One region of the Arthrobacter sp. NPDC058097 genome, then DNA from elsewhere that is predicted to be linked to it. Evidence: predicted binding sites of a transcription regulator. Region 1 holds the regulator's gene; the other holds the start of a gene.

Region 1 (9,566 bases):
ACCTGCGTGATGTCGCCGGTGACCACCATCTTGGAGCCGAAGCCGAGGCGGGTCAGGAACATTTTCATCTGTTCCGGCGTGGTGTTCTGTGCCTCGTCGAGGATGATGAAGGCGTCGTTCAGCGTCCGGCCCCTCATGTAGGCCAGCGGCGCCACCTCGATGGTGCCGGCCGCCATGAGCCGGGGAATGGACTCCGGGTCCATCATGTCGTGCAGCGCGTCGTACAGCGGACGCAGGTACGGGTCGATCTTGTCGCTGAGCGTGCCGGGAAGGAACCCCAGCCGTTCGCCCGCTTCGACGGCGGGGCGGGTGAGGATGATCCGGCTGACTTCCTTCTGCTGCAGCGCCTGCACCGCCTTGGCCACCGCGAGGTAGGTCTTGCCGGTACCGGCCGGGCCGATTCCGAAGATCACCGTGTTCGCGTCGATGGCGTCCACGTAGTTCTTCTGGTTCAGCGTCTTGGGCCTGATGGTCTTGCCGCGGCTGGACAGGATGTCGTGCGTCAGCACCTCCACCGGATTCTGCAGCGACTGGCTGCGGAGCAGCGAGACCAGCTGCTGGAGAACCGCCGGCGTAATAACGGTGCCGCGGGCCACGAGACCGCGGACCTCGTGAAGCAGGCGCATGATCCGCGGAACGTCGGCGGCGGGTCCGTTGATGGAGAGTTCATTGCCGCGGACGTGGAAACTGACGGCCGGGAACTGGTCCTCGATAAAGCGGAGGGCCTCGTCGTGGCTTCCCAGCGACTGCACCATCTGATCAGAGTTATCGAAGATGACCACCTCCGTCCGGACACCGGGGAGAGTATGGGGGAATTCGCCCGTGGTTCGGTCCCCCGTGTTGAGGCGGCGCTTTCCGTTTGCTGATTCAGTCATGGTGACGGCCCTCAGGCCTTAGGTTCCCTCCAGTTCGGAATAACTCGTTTGCGTCCTTACATCTTACGCCAGCGCACGCCCCGGCCTGCCGTCCCGGAAGGTCACGGCGGACCGCATTTCCGTAACGCGTTCCCGCAATTAGGTATCAACTTTGTATCGGCCTCATATCGTTCCCGTTGCAGTTCGGCCGCCTGCCGCGAAAGGCACCCAGCGCCGCAATGTCTCGTGTAATGCTGGAAAAGGAGCTCGCCGGCAACGGTCCGGCGTGCCCGCACACAACTGCTCATTCGAAGGGATCGCCAGCATCAGTCAGCCAGGAACTCCGGGCCGGAAAGTACCGAGGACGCGCTCCGTGCTGCTGTCCGCGCTGCTTCCGGCTGCCCTGCTGCTGTCCGGGTGCATCGCCGATCCCGATCCCTCGGTGACGTCCGCGAACTCCCCGACGTCCTCCTCGCGCCGGGCCGCCGGCACGGACGGCGTCCCCACCACCAGCGCCCCGCTGGAGACAACGCAGTCGTCCAACAAGGCGCCGGTCTACTGGATCGGGCGGAGCAACAGCAACGTCTTCCTGTACCGCGAGTTCCGCGACGTTCCTGACGACGAGAACCCGATCACCCGGGCCCTGCGCGCCATGATGTCCGAGACGCCGCTGGATCCCGACTACTTCACGCCGTGGCAGAACCCCAAGAACCTCGCGACGTCGATCTCGGGCACCAACGTCATCACCGTGGACGTTTCCGCGGATGCCTTCAACAGCAACCTCGACGCGGACATGGCCCAGCGGGCCATCCAGCAGCTGGTGTACACCGCTACCGCCGCCGGTGCCAGCTCGGGCCTGATTGACGCAGGCCAGCAAATCGAAGTGGTCATCCTGGTGGACGGGCACACGGACTATCTGGCGTTCAAGCACGTCAAGCTCGGTGCCCCCACGTCCCGCAGCGCCGGAATGGTGGCGCCGGTGTGGATCATTGATCCGCAGGAAGGCACCGAAGTCGGCGACGGCCGGGTCAAGATCTCCGGGCGCAGCACCGTCCCCAACGGCAAGCTCCACTGGCGCATCCTCAAAGTCCAGGACAACGGCGACAAGGAGAGCTACCTGACCGGGGAAGCCAGGGCCGCGGCTGATCCCGGCGCCTCCGGGATCTTCGGCATCACGGTGAACCTCGCGCCCGGGAACTATGAGGTACGGGTTTCCCAGCTCGACCCCGGCAAGCCCGAGGACGAACTCAACGTGGACTCGCGCGGGTTCGCCGTCCGCTAGCATCACCGACCGCCAGGTTGGCTGGCTACCGGTCCCCGCCCACTAAAAGTGCGCTGAACCTACCAGCGGCCCAGGACGTCGCTGGCAACCACGACGCCGGCCGGTCCCGCAGTCGACGACCGCAGCACGTGCGGTCCCAACAGTGCCGTCACGGCCCCGGCGCTGCACAGCCGGGTGACCTCGCGGGGGCTGATGCCCCCTTCCGGACCAACAATCAGGAAAATTTCGACGGCTCCGGCCGCGTCCTGGCGCTCCTCGGACCACCTGCCAAGAACCCGCCGCAGCGGCGTAACAGCGTCTTCGTGCAGGATCACGGCGAGGCCTGCTTCCGCCACTTCCCTGGCCAGGGCCTGGGTGTCGACGGCGGGCCGCACCTCGGGGATCCAGGCGCGGCGCGCCTGCTTGGCGGCCGCCGTCACGGCGGACTGCCATTTCCCGTGTGCCTTCGCTGCCCGCTCACCCTTCCACCTGACGATGGAGCGTTCCGACTGCCAGGGGATCACGGCGTCGATCCCCAGCTCGGTGGCGGTTTCGATCGCCAGCTCGTCCCGGTCGCCCTTGGCGAGAGCCTGCACGAGCACAAGGCGCACGTCCGGCCGCGGTTCAAGGCTGACGGACGTGCATTCGACCGTCAGTTCGGCCGCGGCAGCATCCGTCACGGTGCCAGTGATGCGTTTCCCCGCGCCGTCGGCAATGTCCACCTGTTCCCCGACGGCCAGGCGCTTGACGGTCACCGCATGGCGGGCCTCGGCGCCGTCGAGGACGAACACCGAGCCGGGTGCTGTGCTGTCCAGCGCGCCGGCCGGCGTGAAGAATACGGGGTTGCTCACCGCTACAGGTTACCGAGGCGGTCCCGCAGCTTGGCGAAGACGCCGCCGCTCGCTGCGAGCTTGCCCTCGGAGAACTGCTCGCCGCGGAGCTTTGCCAGTTGCCGGAGCAGGTCCTCCTGGGCGGGGTCGAGCTTGGACGGTGTTTCCACCTGCAGGTGGACCTTGAGGTCGCCGCGGCCGTAGCCTCGCAGGTGGGTGACCCCGAGTCCGCGCAGGGTGATGATCTCGCCGGACTGCGTGCCCGCCTTGACGTCGATCTCCTGCTTGCCGTCGAAGGTCTCCAGGCTCAGTTCCGTGCCGAGGGCAGCGGCGGTCATGGGGATGTTCAGGGTGGCGTGGAGGTCGTCGCCCTCGCGGATGTAGGTGGGGTCGTTGTTGACCCGGATTTCCACGTAGAGGTCGCCGGACGGGCCGCCCGCGGGGCCGGCCTCACCCTGGCCGGAGAGCTGGATCCGTGTTCCGGTGGCCACACCGGCCGGGACCTTGATGGTCAGGGAACGGCGGCTGCGGATGCGGCCCTGGCCGCTGCATTCGTTGCAGGGGTCCTTGATGACCGTGCCGAAGCCTTCGCAGGAACCGCAGGGGGCCGCGGTCATGACCTGACCGAGGATGGAACGGACCGCCCGCTGCACCTGGCCGCTGCCGCCGCAGATGTCGCAGCGTTCGGGGTGGCTGCCTTCGCGGCAGCAGGAGCCTTCACAGGTGGGGCAGGTGACGGCTGTGTCCACTTCCAGCTTCTTGTTGACGCCGAAGACGGCATCGCGCAGGTCGATCCGGACGCTGATGAGCGCGTCCTGGCCGCGGCGGACGCGGGACGCGGGCCCGGAGGTTCCGCCGGCACCGAAGAAGGTGTCAAAGATGTCCTGGAACGCGAAGCCCTGGCCGGCGTAGCCGCCGCCGAAGCCGTTGTCGGTCCCGTTCTCGTTGCCGGTGGTGTCGTAGACCCTGCGCTTCTGGGGATCGGACAGCACCTCATAGGCGTGGGTGACGGCCTTGAACCGTTCAGCGGCGTCTTCCCCGGGATTGACGTCCGGGTGAAGCGAGCGGGCCAGCTTGCGGTAGGCCTTTTTGATCTCCTCGCCGGTGGCTTCCGGGGAGACTCCAAGAACGTCGTAGTGGCTGCTCAAAGTTCGTATCTCTTCCTGGTTGTTCTGCCTGGGGTCAAAGGATGTCCGGGGCGTGCGGTCACGGGCCCAGAATCCTCGAAAGGTAGCGGGCCACCGCGCGGACGGCGGCCATGGTGGTGGGATAGTCCATCCGGGTGGGGCCGAGGATGCCCACCTTGGCGGTGGCGTCGGGGCCGTAGCCGGTGGCCACCACCGACGCCTCGGCCAGCCCGTCGTAGGGGTTTTCACGGCCGATGCTGACGGCCACGCCGCGCGGGTCCTGCGCCATGTCGCTCAGGAGCCGCAGCATCACCACCTGTTCCTCGAGCGCTTCCAGCACGGGCCCGATGCTGAGCGGGAAGTCCACGTTGGACCGCGCCAGGTTGGCCGTTCCTGCGAGCACCATCCGGTCCTCCCGGCTGTTGTGGGCGAGACCTTCCAGTCCCTTGCCCAGGGCCATGGCAACGGGGCGTTCGGCCGGCGTGCAGCCGGCCACGACAGCGGCCAGATGCTGGGGCAGGATGGCCACCGGCGTTCCGGCCACACCGGTCAGGAACCGGGTGCGCAGGGCGGCGAGCGTGTCGTCTGACAGATCCTGCCCGGCGTCGACCACGCGCTGGTCAACTTTGCCGGAGTCGGCGATGAGGACTATCAGCACCTTCCGCGGCGCCAGCAGCACGAATTCGATGTGCCGCACCACGGCGCGGCTCAGGTGCGGGTACTGCACGACGGCGACCTGGTTGGTCAGCTGGGACAGGAGCCGGGCCGTGCGGTCCAGGACGTCGTCAAGGTCCTCCGACCCCTCGAGGAGGGTCTGAATGGCGCGCTTCTCAGCCGGGGACAACGGCTTGACGGCGGAAATCTGGTCGACGAACAGGCGGTAGCCCTTGTCCGTGGGAATCCTGCCTGCGCTGGTATGCGGCGCAGTGATGAGGCCCTCGTCCTCCAGGGCCGCCATGTCGTTTCGGATGGTGGCGCTGGATACGCCCAGATGGTGCCGTTCCACCAGGGCCTTGGAGCCGACGGGCTCGCGGGAATGGACATAGTCCTCCACGATGGCGCGCAGCACCTCAAGCCTGCGTGGTTCGCTCACAGTCCACCTCCTTTTGGCCTTGACCGCGCCGGGCGTTAATCCTGCCCGCCGGCGCTGTGGTTAGCACTCGACATGCCTAAGTGCTAACAAGTCTAATATGACTCGCCGCGTTGTTAGCATTGGTACCGCTCCGGGCGAAATTCCGGGCGCCTGTCCCCCGGCGGCATGACCGCGGCCGGAGCGGCTCCTTCCTAGTGCAGAGCGGTGAACGAATGCAGTATCAGACCTGGGGCCCGCAGGAGATGGCAGCGCCCGCCAAGAACAGCCTGCCGGAGGTGCCGGTGGAGCGCGGCATGGTGCTCGAGGACGTCCAGTCCGGCTGGGTGGGCGCGGTGACACGGGTGGAGAAGTCCGGCGGCATGCACGTGGTGGCGCTTGAGGACCGCCGCGGAAAGTCCCGGTCCTTCAAACTGGGCTTCGGCTTCCTCCTCGAAGGCCAGCCGATCCGCCTGATGCCCCCTGCCCCCAAGGCGAAGCCCGCCGGGCAGGGCACGGCCAACCGGACGGCGTCGGGCTCGGTGCGGGTGGAAGGGCAGCGGGCACAGGTGGCCAAGGCCAGCCGGATCTGGGTCGAAGGCAAGCATGACGCCGAACTCGTGGAAAAGGTCTGGGGCGACGACCTCCGCGTGGAGGGCATCGTCGTCGAACCTCTTCATGGCATCGATGACCTGGCAGCAGCCGTTGCCTCCTTCCGCCCCGGTCCCGGCCGCAGGCTGGGTGTCCTGGTGGACCACCTGGTCCCCGATTCCAAGGAATCCAGGATCGCCGACGCCGTGATGGCATCCCCCGGCGCCACCGGGAACGTGCTGATCGTCGGCCACCCGTACGTCGACGTCTGGCAGGCGATCCGGCCGTCGGTGCTCGGCATTCCACAGTGGCCGGTGGTGCCGCGCGGCACGGACTGGAAGACCGGGATCCTCACCGCCTTCGGCTGGCCGCATGAGACCAAGGAGGACATTGGCCTCGGCTGGCAGAAACTCCTCGGCGCCGTGCGCACCTACGCTGACCTTGAGCCCGCCCTGCTGGGCCGGGTGGAAGAGGTCATCGATTTCCTTACAGTTCCGTAGCGTCGGCCCGGCGATTCGGCGTTCGGCCCGCGATTGCCCGTACAGCCCGGTATCCTTGGTACGGCGTCACCGCACCGCGGGCCCGGCGCCGTATCAAAGCACCAACGCACCAACGCACCAACGCAAGCTAAAGGAAGACACCGTGGCAGAAGACGCTCGCGACCGCAGGGACACACAGTCCGGCCAGGACCTGCCCCAGTACCATGGCGTTCCGGCCAATGCGCTTCCGCTGACGGCCAGCGAGGACCGGCAGTGGGCCACCCTGGCGCACTTCGGCGGCATCCTCGGCTGCGTTCCGGCGCTGCTGATCTACCTCATCTTCCGCGACCGCGGCCCGTTCACCGCGCAGGAGTCCAAGGAAGCCCTCAACTTCACCCTGCCGCCCACCATTGCGGCCTTCGTAGCCAATCTGCTGGTGCTGCTTCCGGTCGTCGGCAACCTGTTCGCGGTCGTGGCCACACTCATCTGGATTGCGCTGACCTGCTTCGCGGTGTCCGCCGGCGTCCACGTCAACAAGGGCCAGCCGCACCGCTACCAGTACAACCTGCGCTGGATCAAGTAACCGGCCGGATCAGGCAGGCAAAAAACAACGCGAGGTCAGTTTCAGCCCAATCCGGTAGGGATATTGGGCTGAAAGTGACCCCGCGTTGTTTGTCTGTCGCCGGAACTAGTCCGGCAGGAGCCTGCGGACCACGGCGTCCGCCAGCAGGCGGCCCTTCAGCGTAAGGACGAGGCGGCCCCGGAAGGCATCCTCCGGCACCACGAGGCCGTCGGCGATCAGGCCGGCAACGGCCTTCCTGCCGGACGGCGCCAAGGCAGCCGTTGCGAGCCCCGAGGAAAGCCGGGCCTCCAGCATGACCTTTTCGACAACCCGGGTTTCGTCGTCGAGCGTTTCGCGCCCCGCCGCCGGCGAGACACCTGAGCCGAGCCGGCCGGCGTAGGCGGTGGGGTGCTTGACGTTCCACCAGCGCACTCCGCCAACGTGCGAATGCGCGCCCGGGCCGACGCCCCACCAGTCGTCCCCGCGCCAGTAGGCGAGGTTGTGGCGGCAGGCCTGTTCCGGCGTCGCGGACCAGTTGCTGACCTCGTACCAGTGCAGGCCGGCGTCGTTGATCATCCTGTCGGCGAGCTCGTACTTGTCGGCGTGGTCGTCGTCGTCGATTTCCGGAACTTCGCCGCGGCGGATCTGGGCGGCGAGCTTGGTGCCGTCCTCAATGATCAGTGCGTAGGCGCTGATGTGGTCCGGCTTGTAGGAAAGGGCGGTCTCAAGCGAAAAGCGCCAGTCCTCCATGGATTCTCCGGGCGTGCCGTAGATGAGGTCCAGGCTGACGGCGAGTCCGGCGTCGCGCGCCCACTGCACCACGAGCGGAACGCGGCTCGGCGTGTGGGTGCGGTCGAGGACCTTCAGCACGTGGGGTACGGCGGACTGCATGCCGAAGGACACACGGGTGAAGCCGGCGTCGGCCAGCAGCTTTAGGGATTCCGGCGTGACGGAGTCCGGGTTGGCCTCCGTGGTCACCTCGGCGCCTGGTTCGATCCCCCAGGTGTCGATGGCGGCGCGGAGGATCCGCGCCAGGTCCTCTGCAGGCAGCAGCGTAGGAGTCCCGCCGCCGAAGAACACGGTGCTCAGTTTCCGGGCGGGCAGGCCAGACTCCTCAAGGACCCGCGCGGCAAAGTCCACTTCCGAGATGACGGTGGAGGCGTACGCGTCCTGGGACGCGCCGCCGCCGAGCTCGGTTGCGGTATAGGTGTTGAAGTCGCAGTAGCCGCAGCGCACCGCGCAAAACGGGATGTGCACGTACAGCCCGAAGGCCCGGCTGGCTGCACCGTCGGCCGCCTGCTGCGGCAGCAGGCCGTCCGACGGCGCGGGGTCGCCCAGGGGAAGAACGCTAGGCATGCGTGCGGCCTCCGGAGATTCGGGCCACGGTCATCACTACTTCTTGGCCTTGTCCTTGGATTCGTCGGTGGTGAGGGCTGCGATGAAGGCTTCCTGCGGCACTTCCACGCGCCCCACCATCTTCATGCGCTTCTTGCCTTCCTTCTGCTTTTCCAGCAGTTTGCGCTTACGGGAGATGTCACCGCCGTAGCACTTGGCAAGAACGTCCTTGCGGATGGCGCGGATGGACTCGCGGGCGATGATCCGGGAGCCGATGGCCGCCTGGATGGGCACCTCGAACTGCTGGCGCGGGATGAGTTCGCGCAGCTTGCCGGTCATCATCACGCCGTAGGCGTAAGCCTTGTCCTTGTGGGTGATGGCACTGAAGGCGTCCACCTGTTCGCCCTGGAGCAGGATGTCCACCTTGACCAGGTCGGCGACCTGTTCGCCGTCGGCCTTCCAGTCCAGCGAGGCGTAGCCGCGCGTCTTGGACTTGAGCAGGTCGAAGAAGTCAAAGACGATTTCGGCCAGCGGCATCCAGTACCGCAGCTCGACCCGGTCCTCGGACAGGTAGTCCATGCCGCGCATGACGCCGCGGCGGCCCTGGCAGAGCTCCATGATGGCGCCGACGAACTCGTTGGGGGCCAGGATGGTCGCGGCCACCATGGGTTCGCGGACCTCATTGATCTTGCCGGAGGGGAACTCGCTGGGGTTCGTCACCGTGACCACGTTCTTGTCCTCGAGCGTGACCTCGTAGACCACGTTCGGCGCGGTGGAGATCAGGTCCAGGTTGAACTCGCGTTCGAGGCGTTCACGGACGATCTCCAGGTGCAGCAGGCCGAGGAAGCCTACGCGGAAGCCGAAACCCAGGGCCGCGGAGGTTTCCGGTTCGTAGATCAGGGCTGCGTCGTTCAGCTTGAGCTTGTCCAGCGCGTCGCGCAGCACCGGGTAGTCGGTGCCGTCCAGCGGGTAGAGGCCCGAGAACACCATGGGCTTGGGATCCGCGTAGCCGCTCAGCGATTCCGCGGCGGGCTTGGCGAGGTTGGTGACGGTGTCGCCCACCTTGGACTGGCGGACGTCCTTCACACCGGTGATGAGGTAGCCCACCTCGCCGACACCCAGGCCCTTGGACGGTATGGGCTCCGGGGAGCTGACGCCGATTTCCAGCAGTTCGTGGCTGGCCTTGGTGGACATCATCTGGATGCGCTCACGCGGGTGCAGCATGCCGTCCACCACGCGGACATAAGTGACCACGCCGCGGTACGTGTCATAGACGGAGTCAAAAATCATGGCCCGGGCAGGCGCGTCGGGGTCGCCGACGGGCGCGGGCAGGTCGCGGACGATCTTGTCCAGGAGGGCCTCGACGCCCACGCCGGTCTTGCCGGAGACCAGCAGGACGTCTTCGGGATCGCCGCCGATCAGGCTGGCCAGTTCGGCGGCGTACTTCTCAGGCTGCGC
Region 2 (14,373 bases), on a different contig from region 1:
ACCGAGGCCAGCGGGCCGCGGTAAGCCACGCGGCCCTCGATGCCCTCGGGGATGAGCTTGTCATCGCCGGAGACGTCGGCCTGGAAGTAGCGGTCCTTGGAGTAGGACGTGTTCTTGCCGCGCGACTGCATGGCGCCGAGGGAGCCCATGCCGCGGTAGCTCTTGAACTGCTTGCCGTTGACGAAGATCAGCTCGCCCGGGGATTCGTCGCAGCCGGCCAGCAGGGAGCCGAGCATCACGGTGTCGGCTCCGGCGACCAACGCCTTGCCGATGTCGCCCGAGTACTGCAGGCCGCCGTCGGCGATCAGCGGAACGCCGGCCGGAATGGCTGCCTTGGCCGATTCGTAGATGGCGGTGATCTGCGGAACACCCACACCGGCCACCACGCGGGTGGTGCAGATGGAGCCCGGGCCGACGCCTACCTTGATGCCGTCGGCACCGGCGTCGATCAGCGCCTGGGCGCCTTCGCGGGTGGCAGCCTGGCCGCCGATGATGTCCACGTGCGCGGCAACCGGATCGGACTTCAGGCGGCGGATCATGTCCAGCACGCCCTGCGAGTGGCCGTTCGCGGTGTCCACGAAGAGGGCGTCAACGCCGGCGTCGATGAGCTTCATGGCGCGTTCCCAGCCGTCACCGAAGAAGCCGATGGCGGCACCGACGCGCAGCCGGCCCTCGTCGTCCTTGGTGGCCAGCGGGTACTGCTCGGCCTTGGTGAAGTCCTTGGTGGTGATGAGGCCCTTCAGGCGCCCCTGCTCGTCCACCAGCGGGAGCTTCTCGATCTTGTTCGTGGCCAGCTTGTGCGAGGCCTCTTCGCGGCTGATGCCGACGTGGCCGGTGACCAGCGGCATCTTGGTCATGACGTCGCTGACCAGGCGGATCGGGAAGTCGGACTCCGGCACGAAGCGGGTGTCGCGGTTGGTGACGATGCCGAGGAGGCGGTTGCCGTCGTCGACCACGGGAAGGCCGGAGACGCGGTAACGGGCGCACAGCTCATCGAGTTCCTGCAGCGTGGCCTCGGGGCCGATGGTGAGCGGGTTGGTGATCATGCCCGACTCGCTGCGCTTGACGCGGTCCACCTGGTCGGCCTGGTCGTCGATCGCGAGGTTGCGGTGGACCACGCCGAGGCCGCCCTGGCGGGCCATGGCGATGGCCATCCGGGATTCGGTGACGGTGTCCATGGCTGCGGAAAGCAGCGGCGTCTGGACGGAGATGCGCTTGGAGATCCGGGACGATGTGTCGGCCTCGGAGGGGATCACGTCGGTGTGGCCGGGAAGCAGCAGGACGTCGTCGTACGTCAGGCCGATGAAGCCGAAGGGGTCGTGCTCGGGCTGGGTCATGAGTGCGCCTCTTACCTTGGTTTACAGGTTCACGGGTAGGGGTTGCAGCCGATGACCAGCCCGTCATTACGGGACTGGCCTGTGCAGGGTTGGCCCTGTGCTGGTTAAAGCGGGGCCAGGAGGTGGTTCTGGAGGAATTGAATTAATACTAGAACCTTGGCGGCCATCGCCATATTCCATGCCGGCATTGTGAGCAACGGCACTCCCCACTCGCTACCTAACCTCGCAAGCTCGGCCAGGGAACCCCGCGAGCGTGGGCCCCTATTTCCACCCCGTGGACGCCAGGAGCCGCTTCTCGAACATCGGAATCATGGACTGGACGTAGGTCTTGGTGAGGTGGTTGTCGTCCTTGTAGACGTAGACGTTGCCCACCACGGCCGGGCAGATGCCGTCCGCGCAGATGAAGTCGCTCATGTCCATCAGGCGCAGCCCGTCCACCTTGCCCCGGTACGCATCCAGCGGGGACCTGGCGGCCAGGGACTCACCCAGCGGCGGGTTGCACTCCGGCGCGGCGGTGCCGTACTTCTGGACGCACTCGGGCATGTTGATGGCGAAGCGGGGGTTGTCCCGGACGCCCACCACGTCGATCCCGGCGTCGGTGAACGGCTTGATGCCCTCCAGGTAGCCGGGCACCTCGGTTTCGAACGGGGCTTCCTTGTGCGTGAGTGACGCCACGGTGAACACCGCGTCCGGCTTGTGCTCCATGACGTACGCGGCGCTGGCCTTGTTGAACGCGTTGCAGTCGGCGTCGCGTTCCGGGGATTCGGCGCCGAACCGGCAGTTGCCCTTCAGGAGGGTGACCACCTCCCAGCCATGGTCCCTGGCGATGGGGCCGAGCGCGGCCATGTACTGCTGCGCGTGGGAGTCACCCAGTACCACGATCCGCTTGGTGACCTTGTCCGGCTTGCTGTTCTGCAGGCAGCCGTTGAGCAGCGGGTCGCTGGGGACGTTCTGGTCGGTGCACAGCCCGTCGATGTCCGCCCACTCGTTTTTCATGGCGGCCGGGGCCGGGATCACGGTGGCTTCCGGCGTCGGCTTGCCGGCGTTTTCCGGCGCCAGCGCGGCGGCTCCGGGAGTCAGCTCGCGCGGCTGCGCCGCTGCCGCCGCCTCCTCGGCGTTCAGCCTGGTCTGCCACAGCGCGACCGGACCGGCCAGCAGGGCGCCGCAGGCAACAATTACGACGGCGGTGCGCCAGGCGCGCAGCTGCGGCCAGTGCCATTCGCGCAGGGGCTTCTCGACGAAGCGGGTGGTCAGCACGGCCAGGACCACTGAACCTGCCACAATGGCCAGGCCCTGGACCAGGTTGGGCTTTTCGATGCCGGTGGCCGCAAGTGACAGCACCAGGACCGGCCAGTGCCAGAGGTACAGGGCGTAGGAGTTGTCCCCCAAAGCCACGAGGGGTTTCGAGCAGAGGATGCGGTCCACGCCGAACCGGCTGCCGCTTTGCCCGGCGACGATGATGGCAGCCGCGGCCAGCGTGGGCCACAGCGCGATGAAGCCCGGGAACGACCGGTCCACGGTGAGGAGCAGGCCGCACGAAATCATGGCGGCCAGGCCGGCCCAGCCCAGGACCACGCGCAGCGCCTTGCCCGGTTTCAGGTAGGGCAGCGCCAGGGCCAGCAATGACCCCAGCGCGAACTCCCACAGCCGGGTCCGGGTGTCGAAGTAGGCGTAGGCCTGGTTGCTGGCGGTCTGGCCGATCGAGAACACCAGGGAAGCGGTGAAGATGCCGCCGAAGGCAACCATCAGGACGGTCCGGTAGCTGACGTCCCGCCGGCGCCGCAGCAGCCGCCACACCAGCGCGGAGCCGGCGAAGATGAGGGGCCAAAGAATGAAGACCTGGCCCTGGATGGACAGCGACCAGAAGTGCTGGAGCGGGCTGGCTCCGGAGTGGTCCTGTGCGTAGTAGTCCACCGCGGTGTTGGCCAGCAGCCAGTTCTGCCCGTAGAGCAGGGATGCCCAGGCCTCATTGAGGACGTCGGGCCAGCGGCTCTGCGGCAGGACCAGCCAGGTTCCGGCCAGCACACCGAGGATCACGACGACGGCGGCCGGGATCAGCCGCTTGAAGAGGTGCAGCCAGTGGCTCACGAGGCGCAGCGGCGTGCCCTTCTCCACCTTGCGGACGAAGGACATGGTCAGGAGGAACGCGGAGATGAGGAGGAAGATGTCCACGCCGCCGGAAACCCGGCCAAGCCAGACGTGGTAGGTGACCACCATGAGCACTGCCAGGGCGCGGAGGCCCTGGACCTCGGGGCGGTAGCCCGGCTTGGCCTTCAGGCGGGCAGCCCTCGGCTCATGGTTTTCTTTTCCGGCCCGCTCCTCGCGCGGCATGCTTTTCAGCGGGTCCGTCGATCTCGCTTCTGGCACAGATAACCCCTCAAACGGCAGCACAAAGCACCTATGTTACCGATTCGTGACATTCGGGACGAATCCAACGCGCCGGGTGTGACCGGCCTCTCAACAGGGAGGATTCCGGTTTTCTGGGCACTATAGAGTCGGTGCCTAGGGGAATTTGGTGCGTGGATTGGAGTGTCAGGTGATCGTCCAGATGCGGATTTGCGTACCGGCAGAACTGACCACACTCGTGGCGGACCTGTGCCAGCAGCAGGCTGGCACGGCCGAGGTTGCACTGCACGCAGGTGCCTCGATCCTTCCCAAAGGCGACGTGCTCCTGGTGCACGTTGCCCGGGAATCGGTGGAGGAGCTGATGGAGAAGCTCCGCGCCCTAAACGTTGGGAGCGTGGGTTCCATTGCCCTGACAGCCCCGGACCTGGTTCTGTCCGACCGGGCAGACAAGGCCGAGGAGGCCGCCCCCGGAGAAGGCGCCGACACCGTCATCTGGGACGAGGTGTCGCGGCAGACCGGTGAGGAGTCCCGGCTTAGCTGGACCCTCCTGTCGTTCCTTGTGCTGGCCACCCTGCTCGCAGCGATCGGCATCGTCACGGACTCCACCATTGCCATCGTCGGGGCCATGGCCGTGGGACCCGAGTTCGGACCGCTCGCTGCACTGGCGGTTGCCGTGGTGCGCCGAAACTGGAGGCTCGGCGGGCGCGCGGCGGTTGCCCTGGGCGTCGGCTTCCCCGCAGCAATGCTGATCACAGCCCTGATCACCTGGCTGGCGCTGCCGCTGGGCCTCTTTCCGCGGGACGTGCTGGACCGGGCCTCGGCGGCCGAGTTCATCTACCACCCTGGACCGTTCTCGCTGATCGTGGCCGTCCTCGCCGGAGCCGCCGGAATGCTTTCGGTCATCAGCGGACGCTCGGCCGCCCTGATCGGCGTCTTCATTTCCGTGACCACCGTGCCCGCTGCCGGCTTCGTAGCCGTGGCGCTGGTCCTTGGCGAAGTCACCAAGGCGGCCGGGTCAGCCCTGCAGCTGCTGGTGAACCTGGGCGGCATCGTGGCCGCCGCCGTCGCGGTCCTGTACTTTTACCGGCTGGTCACCAAACGGCTTCCCGACGGCGACGCGCACCGGCTGCGGCGGCAGGCCCTTCGCGCCCGGCGCTAGCGCAAGCCCCCCCACACGCCACGGGCCAGGTGGCCCGGTGGCCCGGGAAACAGGGGCCAGGGAAACGCAAGGGAGGCCCGGCCAGCAGCAGCTGGACGGGCCTCCCTTTGACACCGCGGAGCGGGCTGCAGCCTAGTGGCTGTGGCCTGCGTGCTCGTCTTCCTCGGCGGGCTTTTCAGCCACGAGGGTTTCGGTGGTGAGCACCAGCGCGGCGATGGAAGCCGCGTTGCGCAGTGCTGCACGGGTGACCTTGACGGGATCAATGACGCCAGCGGCGATCAGGTCCTCGTACTCGCCGGACTTGGCGTTGAAGCCGTGGTTGTTGTCCTGCTCGGCGACCCGGGCGGTCACAACGTAGCCGTCGTGGCCGGCGTTCTGGGCGATCCAGCGCAGCGGCTGGACCAGTGCACGGCGGACGATGCCGACGGCGGCGGCCGCGTCACCTTCGAGTGCCGTGACGGCCGGGTCCTCGTCGAGTGCCTTCAGCGCGTGGATCAGGGCGGAACCGCCGCCGGCCACGATGCCTTCTTCGAGGGCGGCGCGGGTGGAGGACACTGCATCCTCGATGCGGTGCTTCTTTTCCTTCAGCTCAACCTCGGTGGCTGCGCCGACCTTGATCACGCCGATGCCGCCAGCCAGCTTGGCCAGGCGTTCCTGCAGCTTTTCCCGGTCCCAGTCGGAATCGGTGCGGGTCAGCTCGGCACGCAGCTGGGCAACGCGTGCCGCTACGTCCTCGGCCGAACCGGCGCCGTCGACGATGGTGGTGTTGTCCTTGGTCACCGTAATGCGGCGGGCGGTACCCAGCACCTCGAGGCCCACGGAGTCCAGGCTCAGGCCCAGTTCCGGGGACACAACCTGGGCGCCGGTCAGCGTCGCGATGTCCTGCAGCATGGCCTTGCGGCGGTCGCCGAAGCCCGGAGCCTTGACGGCAACCACGTTCAGGGTGCCGCGGATGCGGTTGACGATCAGCGTGGACAGGGCCTCGCCGTCGACGTCCTCGGCGATGATGAACAGCGGCTTGGAGCTCTGCAGCGCCTTCTCCAGCAGCGGCAGGAATTCCTGCACGGAGGAGATCTTGCCCTGGTTAATCAGGATGAGGGCGTCCTCGAGGACGGCTTCCTGGCGCTCGGTGTCGGTGATGAAGTACGGGGACAGGTAGCCCTTGTCGAACTGCATGCCTTCGGTCAGAGCCAGCTCGGTCTGTGTGGTGGAGGATTCCTCGATGGTGATCACACCATCCTTGCCGACCTTGCCGAATGCCTCCGCGAGCAGCTCGCCCACCTCGTCACTCTGGGCGGAGATGGCGGCAACGTTGGCCACCTGGCTGCCCTCGACCGGACGGGCGTTCTCCAGCAGGCGGGCGGCGATGGCCTCGACGGAGACCTCGATGCCGCGCTTGATCTGGCCCGGAGCGGCGCCGGCGGCAACGTTGCGCAGGCCTTCCTTGACCAGTGCCTGGGCGAGCACGGTTGCGGTGGTGGTGCCGTCACCGGCGACGTCGTTCGTCTTGGTGGCGACTTCCTTGGCCAGCTGGGCGCCAAGGTTCTCGTACGGGTCGTCCAGCTCGACTTCCCGGGCGATGGTCACGCCGTCGTTGGTGATGGTGGGGGCACCCCACTTCTTGTCCAGCACGACGTTGCGGCCGCGGGGACCAAGGGTCACCTTGACCGTGTTGGCGAGCTTGTCGATGCCGGCTTCAAGCGACCGGCGGGCAGCGTCGTTAAACGCAAGCTGCTTTGCCATGGTTTGTCCTTTCAAGACAGAACCCCGTGCAGCCGCCCGGTCGGAATGAAATCAGACGCGGGCAGCGGCACGGGGATCCAAAGAGTTACTTGACGACGATCGCCAGAACGTCGCGGGCGGAGAGCACGAGGTACTCGGTGCCGCCGGTCTTGACTTCGGTTCCGCCGTACTTGGAGTAGATGACGACGTCGCCAACGGCTACGTCGACCGGTACGCGGTTGCCGTCTTCGAAGCGGCCGGGGCCTACTGCGACAACTTCGCCTTCCTGCGGCTTCTCCTGTGCGGAGTCCGGGATGACCAGGCCGGAAGCCGTGGTCTGCTCGGCTTCGAGCGGGCGGACAACAATACGATCCTCAAGAGGCTTAATAGAGACCGACACTCGGACCTCTCCTTTTCGTCAAAATTCATGGACATAAAAACTGTTGCGCCTTGGCGGCAGACCGTCGTCGCGGTGCCGGCAGCAGCCAGGCTGGCAGTTCTTCGTGTGTTAGCACCCTCGTAGGGAGAGTGCTAATGATGACTCTATGTAAGGGGTTAGCACTCGGTCAAGGTGAGTGCCAGAATTTCATCCGCCGTAACCCGGGCGGGCCTTTCGTTCAGCGCCCGGCAAGGTCGTCAAACCCCAGGTCCTCGCCGCCGTCGGCGTCCCCGTCCCCCGCTTTCCGCTGGTCGCGGACAAGCACGACGGCGGCCGCCGCCGCGATCACGGCCGACACGATGAGCACCACGATGCCGCCAACACGCGCGCCCAGGTACAGGTCGCGGATCTGCCGGGCTTCCTCGGTGGCGTCGCTGATGTTCTTGCCGCCCACCGAGTAGACGGTGGCGTTGAAGGAGTCCAGCAGGAAGATGATCACCAGCAGGACAAGGCAGACGAGGGCGATAACGGCGCCGCCGATCAGCACCGGGCGTGCATACCGGACCAGTCGGCTATGCTGCACCGGGCCGGGGTTGGAGCTTTCGGGCTGACCGGGGGTGGGCGTTTCGCTGGATTCCATTCAGACCACCCTATCGGGAAGAGGCCGGGCCGGCGGCTCCACTAGGCTTGATCCCATGTCTGACGCACCGCAGGACCAGATCGCCCCGCTCCTTACGGAAGAAGGATGGGAGCTGCTGGCCTCGCTCGGACCCTACCGGGAGGACGAGTCCTTCGCCCTCAGCACGAGCCTGCGCAAGGCCGGCCACTCCCCCGAACTCGTCTCCGCCGTCCTGACGCAGTCACGGCTGCGGACCCGGGCCGAGGCCAAGTTCGGCGAGTTTGCCCGGCAGATGCTCTTCACCCAGGCCGGACTGGAGCAGGCCACCCGGCTCAACGTCGCAGCCCGGCATGCTCAGCGCTTTGCCCGGGCGGGCGTCCGCCACGTTGCGGACCTCGGCTGCGGGCTCGGCGCGGATGCCATGGCCCTGGCGTCACTGGACATTGCCGTGACCGCCGTGGAGCTCGACGAGACCACGGCCGCCTGCGCCACCATCAACCTCATCCCCTTTCCGCACGCCACGGTGGTCCATTCGGACGCTACGTCGGTGGCGCTGGAGGACGGCGCCGGCGTCTGGCTGGACCCTGCCCGGCGCACCACCACCACATCCGGCACCAAGCGGATCTGGGACCCCGAGGCGTTCTCTCCCCCGCTGTCGTTCGTGGAGTCACTGGCCGCCGCGGGGCGCGCCGTCGGCGTGAAAATGGGGCCGGGCATGCCGCACGATTCGGTGCCTGCCGGCTGTGAGGCGCAGTGGGTCTCGGTGGGCGGCGACGTCACCGAGGTCACGCTGTGGTTCAACGCCGTGGCCAGGCCCGGGATCCGCCGGGCCGCCCTGGTCATCGGCGCGGAGGGAGCCGCCGAACTCACCAGCGGTGAGGAGTTCGACGGCGGGCCCGTTGCCCCCGTGGGGCCGGTGGAGGGTTTCCTGTACGAGCCGGACGGCGCAGTCATCCGTGCGGGACTCGTGGCCGACCTGGCCCTGGACCTGGGCGGCCACCTCGTGGACGAGCACATCGCCTACATCTGCGCCCCGGAGCTGCTGGACACCCCGTTTGCCCGGGCTTACCGGGTCCTGGAGGTCATGCCGTTCAACGTCAAGGCGCTCAAAACCTGGGTCCGGGAGAACGGCATCGGCGTTCTGGACATCAAGAAGCGCGGCATGTCCGTCACCCCGGAGGAGCTGCGCAAGCAGCTGCTGCCCGGGGGCAAGGCAGCAGGCAAGGCTGCGGGCAAGAAGACAGCCACCCTGGTCCTCACCCGGATCGGGGAAGAAAGAGTGGCTGTCTCCGTGGAGCCTGTATAGCTGCCGGGCCGTACTGCCTACTGGGCGCGGACGAACGCCTCGGCGTCCCGGACCTGGTCGTCGGTGGGACGGATGCCCGTGTACAGCACGAACTGCTCCAGAGCCTGGATGGTGGCCACTTCGGCGCCGGTGATGACCTGCTTGCCGGCTTCCCGCGCAGCCTTGATGAGCGGCGTCTCGGCCGGCAGGGCAACCACGTCGAAGACCACCTTGGCGGCGTCGATGGTTTCGGCAGGGAAGGACAGCGCATCGGCCTCCGGTCCCCCGGCCATTCCGACGGGCGTGACGTTGATGACCATGTCCGCTGTGGCCTCGGGGCCGGTGCCGAGCTCCGCGCGCCAGCCGAAGCCGTAGAGGTCTGCGAGCGCCCGGCCGGCTGCTTCGTTGCGGGCGATGATGGTCACGTCCTTGAACCCGGCGTCGCGCAGCGCCGCGGCCGTCGCCTTGGCCATGCCGCCCGCACCCTTGAGCAGCACCGATGACTCTGCAGGTACGGCATTGCGCTGCAGCAGCTGCTCAATCGCCGTGTAGTCCGTGTTGTACGCGGTGAGCCGGCCGCCGTCGTTGACGATGGTGTTGACGGAGTCGATGGCCTTGGCGGACGGGTCCATGGCGTCCACCAGGGCGATCACGTCCTCCTTGTAGGGCATGGAGACGGCGCAGCCCCGGATCCCCAAACCCCGGACACCCGCGATCGCCTGGGCGAGGTCGGTGGGCGCGAAGGCCTTGTAGATCCAGTTCAGGCCCAGCTGGTCATACAGGTGGTTGTGGAAGCGGGTCCCGTTGTTGCTCGGCCGGGCCGAGAGGGAGATGCACAGGGTCATGTCTTTATTCAGAATCGGCACCCCTCCATTAAACGGCGGCACGGCCTTTATTACCTGCATCCGGTGCCGGGAGGGTAGGGCCCGACGGCGGCCGGCAGCTTTCCGGGGGCGGTGGCCTTCCCCGCCAGGACAGCCAGCAGCGCCTTGTACGCTCCGGGCGTCCGGCCGTAGAGGGCGATCTTGGTCGGTGCGGCGGACTGTGCCAGGGACCACGGTGCGTCCAGTGCCACCGCAATATCGCCGTTCGCAGGGCCGGCGCCGTAGCCGATGAGGCTGACCATTGGGCCCGTTGACCCCACCGTGATCCCCGCGTCCTTGGCCGCAGCGGCAAAACGGGCCCGGTCCACCGGCGAGCCCCCTGTCACGCGCACGGAGCCGCGCACGGAAGCGCCCTTGCACCGGCCGGACACGACGGTGATGGCCCGGGCCGAGACTTTCGCGGACATGGCCTCGCCGCTTCCCGGCGCCGCCGGAGGCTTCGGCCGGGCCGTCCGTCCGCGCCAGATCATCATGGTGACCACGCGGCGGGCCGCGTCCTCCAGGCGCGACAGCGGGAGCTTTCCCTCCCTGACCGCACTGACGATGGCGGCATGGGCGGCGGCTGCGTCCGCCGGCATCAGCAGCAGGTCGGCCCCGGCTGCCAGCGCGGCGGGTGCTGCTGACCCGCGGGGGTAACGGCCGGCCACCGCGCCCATGTTCAGCCCGTCTGTGACGGCCACGCCCTTGAAGCCCAGGCCGCGGAGCGCCTTGTAGGTTGCCTTCGAGAGGGACGCGGGGACGCCGGGCTCGAGGGCCCTCGCCGCGATGTGACCAGTCATGATCATGGGCGCGCCTGCCTTGACCGCGGACTGGAACGGCTTCCAGTCCCGCGCCTTCAGCTGAGCGAGGGTCGCGTTCTGGACCGGCAGACCCTTGTGGGAATCGGTGGTCACGGAACCGTGCCCGGGGAAGTGCTTGACGGTGGGCAGCACCCCACCGGCGAGCATGCCTTTGGCGAAGCCGGCACTGAGGGACGCCGCGGCCCGGGGGTCGGCGGACAGGGACCGGGCACCGATCGTTGGATCGGCGGGGCCCATCGTGACGTCGGCCGCGGGTGCGAAGTCCACAGTGAAGCCCAGCGGCGCGAGTTCCGCCGCCAGCCCGGTGCCTGCCTCCGCGGCCAGGGGCACGCTGCCGGCGGCGCCGTAGCTCATCGGGGCGGGCCAGCGGGTCAGCGGGGCGCCGACGCGGCTGACTGCTCCGCCTTCCTGGTCGACGCCGATCAGCCCGGGCCACCTGCGGCCGCCTGAGCGGGACGCCTGGTCCAGCCTGCGCGTCACGCCGGCCAGCGCGGGGACGTCCACCAGGCCGGTGGCGGTGCCGGGCACGTTGTCGGCCATGATCATGGAGCCGGCAAGGTGCAGGCGTTCCACGGTGGCGGCCTGGGTCTCGTGGTCGAGCCCGGTGTAGAAGGGCAGGAGCACCTGCCCGGCCTTCTCCTCCAGGGTCATTTTTGCCACTGCCGCGGCGGCAGCGTCGGCGTCCCGCTGCTGCGGGCCCCAGCCCAGCGCGGCGGTTTCCTTCGGTGCCGGCTTCGCCGCGGACGGTGCCGGGCTGTGCGCACCTGTCTGGGGTGCGCCTGTCTGCGGTAAGGACGTCTGGGGGGCCTTCGGTGCGCCGGAAGCGGAAGCCGCGGGCGCCGTCGTCGTGCTTTGTCCGGGCCCGGGTGACGGCGGCGCCGTGCACGACGCAACAGCGAACAGCGCCGCGAGCGCTGCCGCAGTCCGCGGGCATGCAATACCGGAATGTTTTCTGGGGGTTTGGGGGCGGCTGCTTGTGTGAAGACTCTCACGCGCCCCGTGTAGCCAAGCCATCAACTCGATGCTACCCCTGCACTAGACTTGGATGACCGTTCCCCTGCCAGCCGTTCGCCAGGAACGGACGGCGACCGGACCCCACGTCAGCACACACAGCGAGGAACACATGAAGATTGATTTCGCTTCATCCAGGCAATCAACTCTTGGTGTGGAATGGGAACTCGCGCTGGTGGATGCGCAGACCGGTGAACTTTCGTCGGTGGCCAACGAGGTCCTGCGCGGGGTCGTGGCCCGGCATCCCGAGCTGAACGAGGATGACGAGCACCCGCACATCAAGCAGGAGCTGCTGCTTAATACCGTGGAGCTGGTCACCGGAATCTGCGGGACCGCCGCGGAAGCGAAGGAAGACCTCGCCCGCTCCCTGGCCGCCGTCCGTGAAGTCACGGACCCGATGGGCGTCGAAATCTTCTGCGCCGGGAGCCACCCGTTCAGCCCGCCGCAGCTGCAGCCGGTCACGGACAAGGAACGCTACGCCAAACTGATCGACCGCACGCAGTGGTGGGGCCGGCAGATGGTGATCTACGGGGTTCACGTCCACGTCGGCCTGGACCGCCGGGACAAGGTGCTCCCCGTGCTTGACGGCCTGGTCAACTACTTCCCGCATTTCCAGGCCCTGTCCGCATCAAGCCCGTTCTGGGGCGGCGAGGACACCGGCTACGCCTCGCAGCGGGCGCTGATGTTCCAGCAGCTGCCAACGGCGGGCCTGCCGTTCCAGTTCGCCAGCTGGGAAGAATACGAGTCCTACGTCCAGGACATGTTCACCACCGGCGTGATCGACACCATCTCGGAGATCCGCTGGGACATCCGCCCGGTGCCGGCCCTCGGAACCATCGAGATGCGCATCTGTGACGGGCTGGCAACGCTCGAGGAGGTGGGTGCCGTGGCGGCCCTGACGCAGTGCCTGGTCCACGAATTCTCCACCATCCTGGACGCCGGCGGCAGTATTCCCACCATGCCCCCGTGGCACGTCCAGGAGAACAAGTGGAGGGCCGCGCGCTACGGCATGGACGCCATCATCATCCTCGACGCCCAGGGCAACGAGAAGCTGGTCACCGACCACCTTCTGGAGACACTCAACCGGCTCGAGCCCATCGCCGCGAAGCTGGGCTGCCCGGATGAGCTGGCCGACGTCGAGAAGATCATCAGCCGGGGCGCCGGGTACCAGCGCCAGCGGCGGGTGGCCGCTCAAAGCGGCGGAAACCTGCAGGCCGTGGTCCTCGACCTCGTGAAGCAGATGCGGAACGGCCCGACGGCGTAACCCAACTAGGTAGCAGTTGAGGGCGTTCCCAGCGCCGAGAACGCCCTGTTCTGCGACTCACTTTTAGCCGACACCGTGGTGACCGGCATGGAGGAGTCCGGCGCGAAATTGATGCCGCTGGGTTCGATGCCGGCCATGACCAACTGCGCGCCGAGGGCTGCCACCATCGCACCATTGTCCGTGCACAGGTCCAGCGGCGGAACGTGCAGCGTAATGCCGGCGGCCGAGCAGCGCTGTTCGGTCAGCTGCCGCAGCCGAGAATTGGCGGCCACTCCCCCGCCCAGCAACACGTCCGTGATGCCACGCTCACGGCAGGCCAGCACCGCCTTCGAGGTGATGACATCCACCACTGCTTCCTGGAACGCTGCGGCGATGTCCGCCACCGGCACGGGTTCGCCTGCGGCTTCGAACTGCTCCACGCACCGGGCCACCGCGGTCTTCAGGCCGCTGAACGACCAGTCGTAGCGGTGCCGGCCGGGCTCCTCCGCGGTGCCCATGTACTTGGGCTGCGTCAGCCCGCGCGGGAACCGGATGGCCTTGGCGTTGCCCTCGCGCGCCAGCCGGTCGATGGCCGGGCCGCCGGGGTAACCCAGTCCCAGGATCCGTGCCACCTTGTCGTACGCCTCGCCGGCGGCGTCGTCGATGGTGGAGCCAAGCAGCTCGACGTCGTCGGTGATGCTGCGGATCCGCAGGATCTCGGTATGGCCGCCGGACACCAGCAGGGCGCCGAGGTTGTCAGGAAGGATCGGCTTTCCACCGGCGCCGGCTTCCGTTCCCGTTCCAGCGCCGGGACTGGGGTTGAGCAGGCCGACCCCCACGTGGGCCACCAGGTGGTTGATGGCGTAGAGCGGTTTGCCGGTCGCGACGGCGAGCGCCTTCGCGGCGCACACGCCCACCATCAGCGCGCCGGCCAGCCCCGGACCGGACGTCACCGCGATGGCGTCGATCTCGTCCAGCGTCACGTCCGCCTCGGCCAGGGCCGCCTGCAGGGCAGGAACGAAGGCATCCAGGTGGGCGCGCGAGGCGATCTCCGGGATGACGCCGCCAAACCGGACGTGTTCCTCCATGGACGAGGACACCGTGTTGGTCAGGAGGTCGGTGCCGCGGACGATGCCCACGCCCGTTTCGTCGCACGATGACTCAATGCCGAGTACTAGCGGCTGCGAGCGGTTCATTTCTGGTCTGCCTCCGTCGGAGCGGTTTCGCCGGCCCGGCCGGCTTCGTCAATCTGCGCGGGCTGGGGTCCGGCGTCGTGCACGATGTCGCTGTGCACGGACAGCACGTCCTCCAGCTGGAGCCGCATGATCAGGGCGTCCACGCCGTCGCGGTAGTACTTCTTCCGCACATGGATCTGCTCGAAGCCGAAGCGGACGTACAGCTGCTGGGCGCGCGGGTTGTCGGAGCGGACCTCGAGCAGGATGTCGGCTGCGCCGCGGCGCCGCCCCTCGGCGATCAGGTCGGTGAGGAGCGCTGTGCCGATGCCCTTGCCCTCATACTCAGGGATGACGGCAATTGTCTGGACGTCGGCGATCGGCTCCACGCACATAAGCCCCGCATAGCCGACGAT

Evidence for each region. Region 1 encodes HrcA, which represses chaperone genes, less so after heat shock. Its sites were predicted from a motif close to TTNGCACTCGNNNNNNNCGAGTGCNAA; they were not measured.
Region 2: the regulator HrcA is predicted to act here: its motif matches at 7,120-7,146, upstream of groES (co-chaperone GroES).

The regions. Positions count from the first base shown of each region.
Region 1 covers NZ_JBHVSZ010000007.1:64,437-74,002, forward strand. Annotated here, with positions in the region: gene ACFVTE_RS13310 (PhoH family protein) at 1-875, opposite strand, end outside; gene ACFVTE_RS13315 (GerMN domain-containing protein) at 1,228-2,136, shown strand; gene ACFVTE_RS13320 (16S rRNA (uracil(1498)-N(3))-methyltransferase) at 2,196-2,966, opposite strand; gene dnaJ (molecular chaperone DnaJ) at 2,969-4,093, opposite strand; gene hrcA (heat-inducible transcriptional repressor HrcA) at 4,152-5,165, opposite strand; gene ACFVTE_RS13335 (DUF3097 domain-containing protein) at 5,378-6,232, shown strand; gene ACFVTE_RS13340 (DUF4870 domain-containing protein) at 6,375-6,794, shown strand; gene hemW (radical SAM family heme chaperone HemW) at 6,900-8,129, opposite strand; gene lepA (translation elongation factor 4) at 8,166-9,566, opposite strand, start outside.
Region 2 covers NZ_JBHVSZ010000002.1:88,110-102,482, reverse strand. Annotated here, with positions in the region: gene guaB (IMP dehydrogenase) at 1-1,337, opposite strand, end outside; gene ACFVTE_RS04380 (acyltransferase family protein) at 1,599-3,668, opposite strand; gene ACFVTE_RS04375 (DUF389 domain-containing protein) at 3,886-4,842, shown strand; gene groL (chaperonin GroEL) at 4,975-6,585, opposite strand; gene groES (co-chaperone GroES) at 6,671-6,964, opposite strand; gene ACFVTE_RS04360 (hypothetical protein) at 7,182-7,583, opposite strand; gene ACFVTE_RS04355 (SAM-dependent methyltransferase) at 7,639-8,868, shown strand; gene ACFVTE_RS04350 (shikimate 5-dehydrogenase) at 8,886-9,713, opposite strand; gene ACFVTE_RS04345 (glycoside hydrolase family 3 N-terminal domain-containing protein) at 9,743-11,545, opposite strand; gene ACFVTE_RS04340 (glutamate--cysteine ligase) at 11,655-12,806, shown strand; gene tsaD (tRNA (adenosine(37)-N6)-threonylcarbamoyltransferase complex transferase subunit TsaD) at 12,812-13,981, opposite strand; gene rimI (ribosomal protein S18-alanine N-acetyltransferase) at 13,978-14,373, opposite strand, start outside.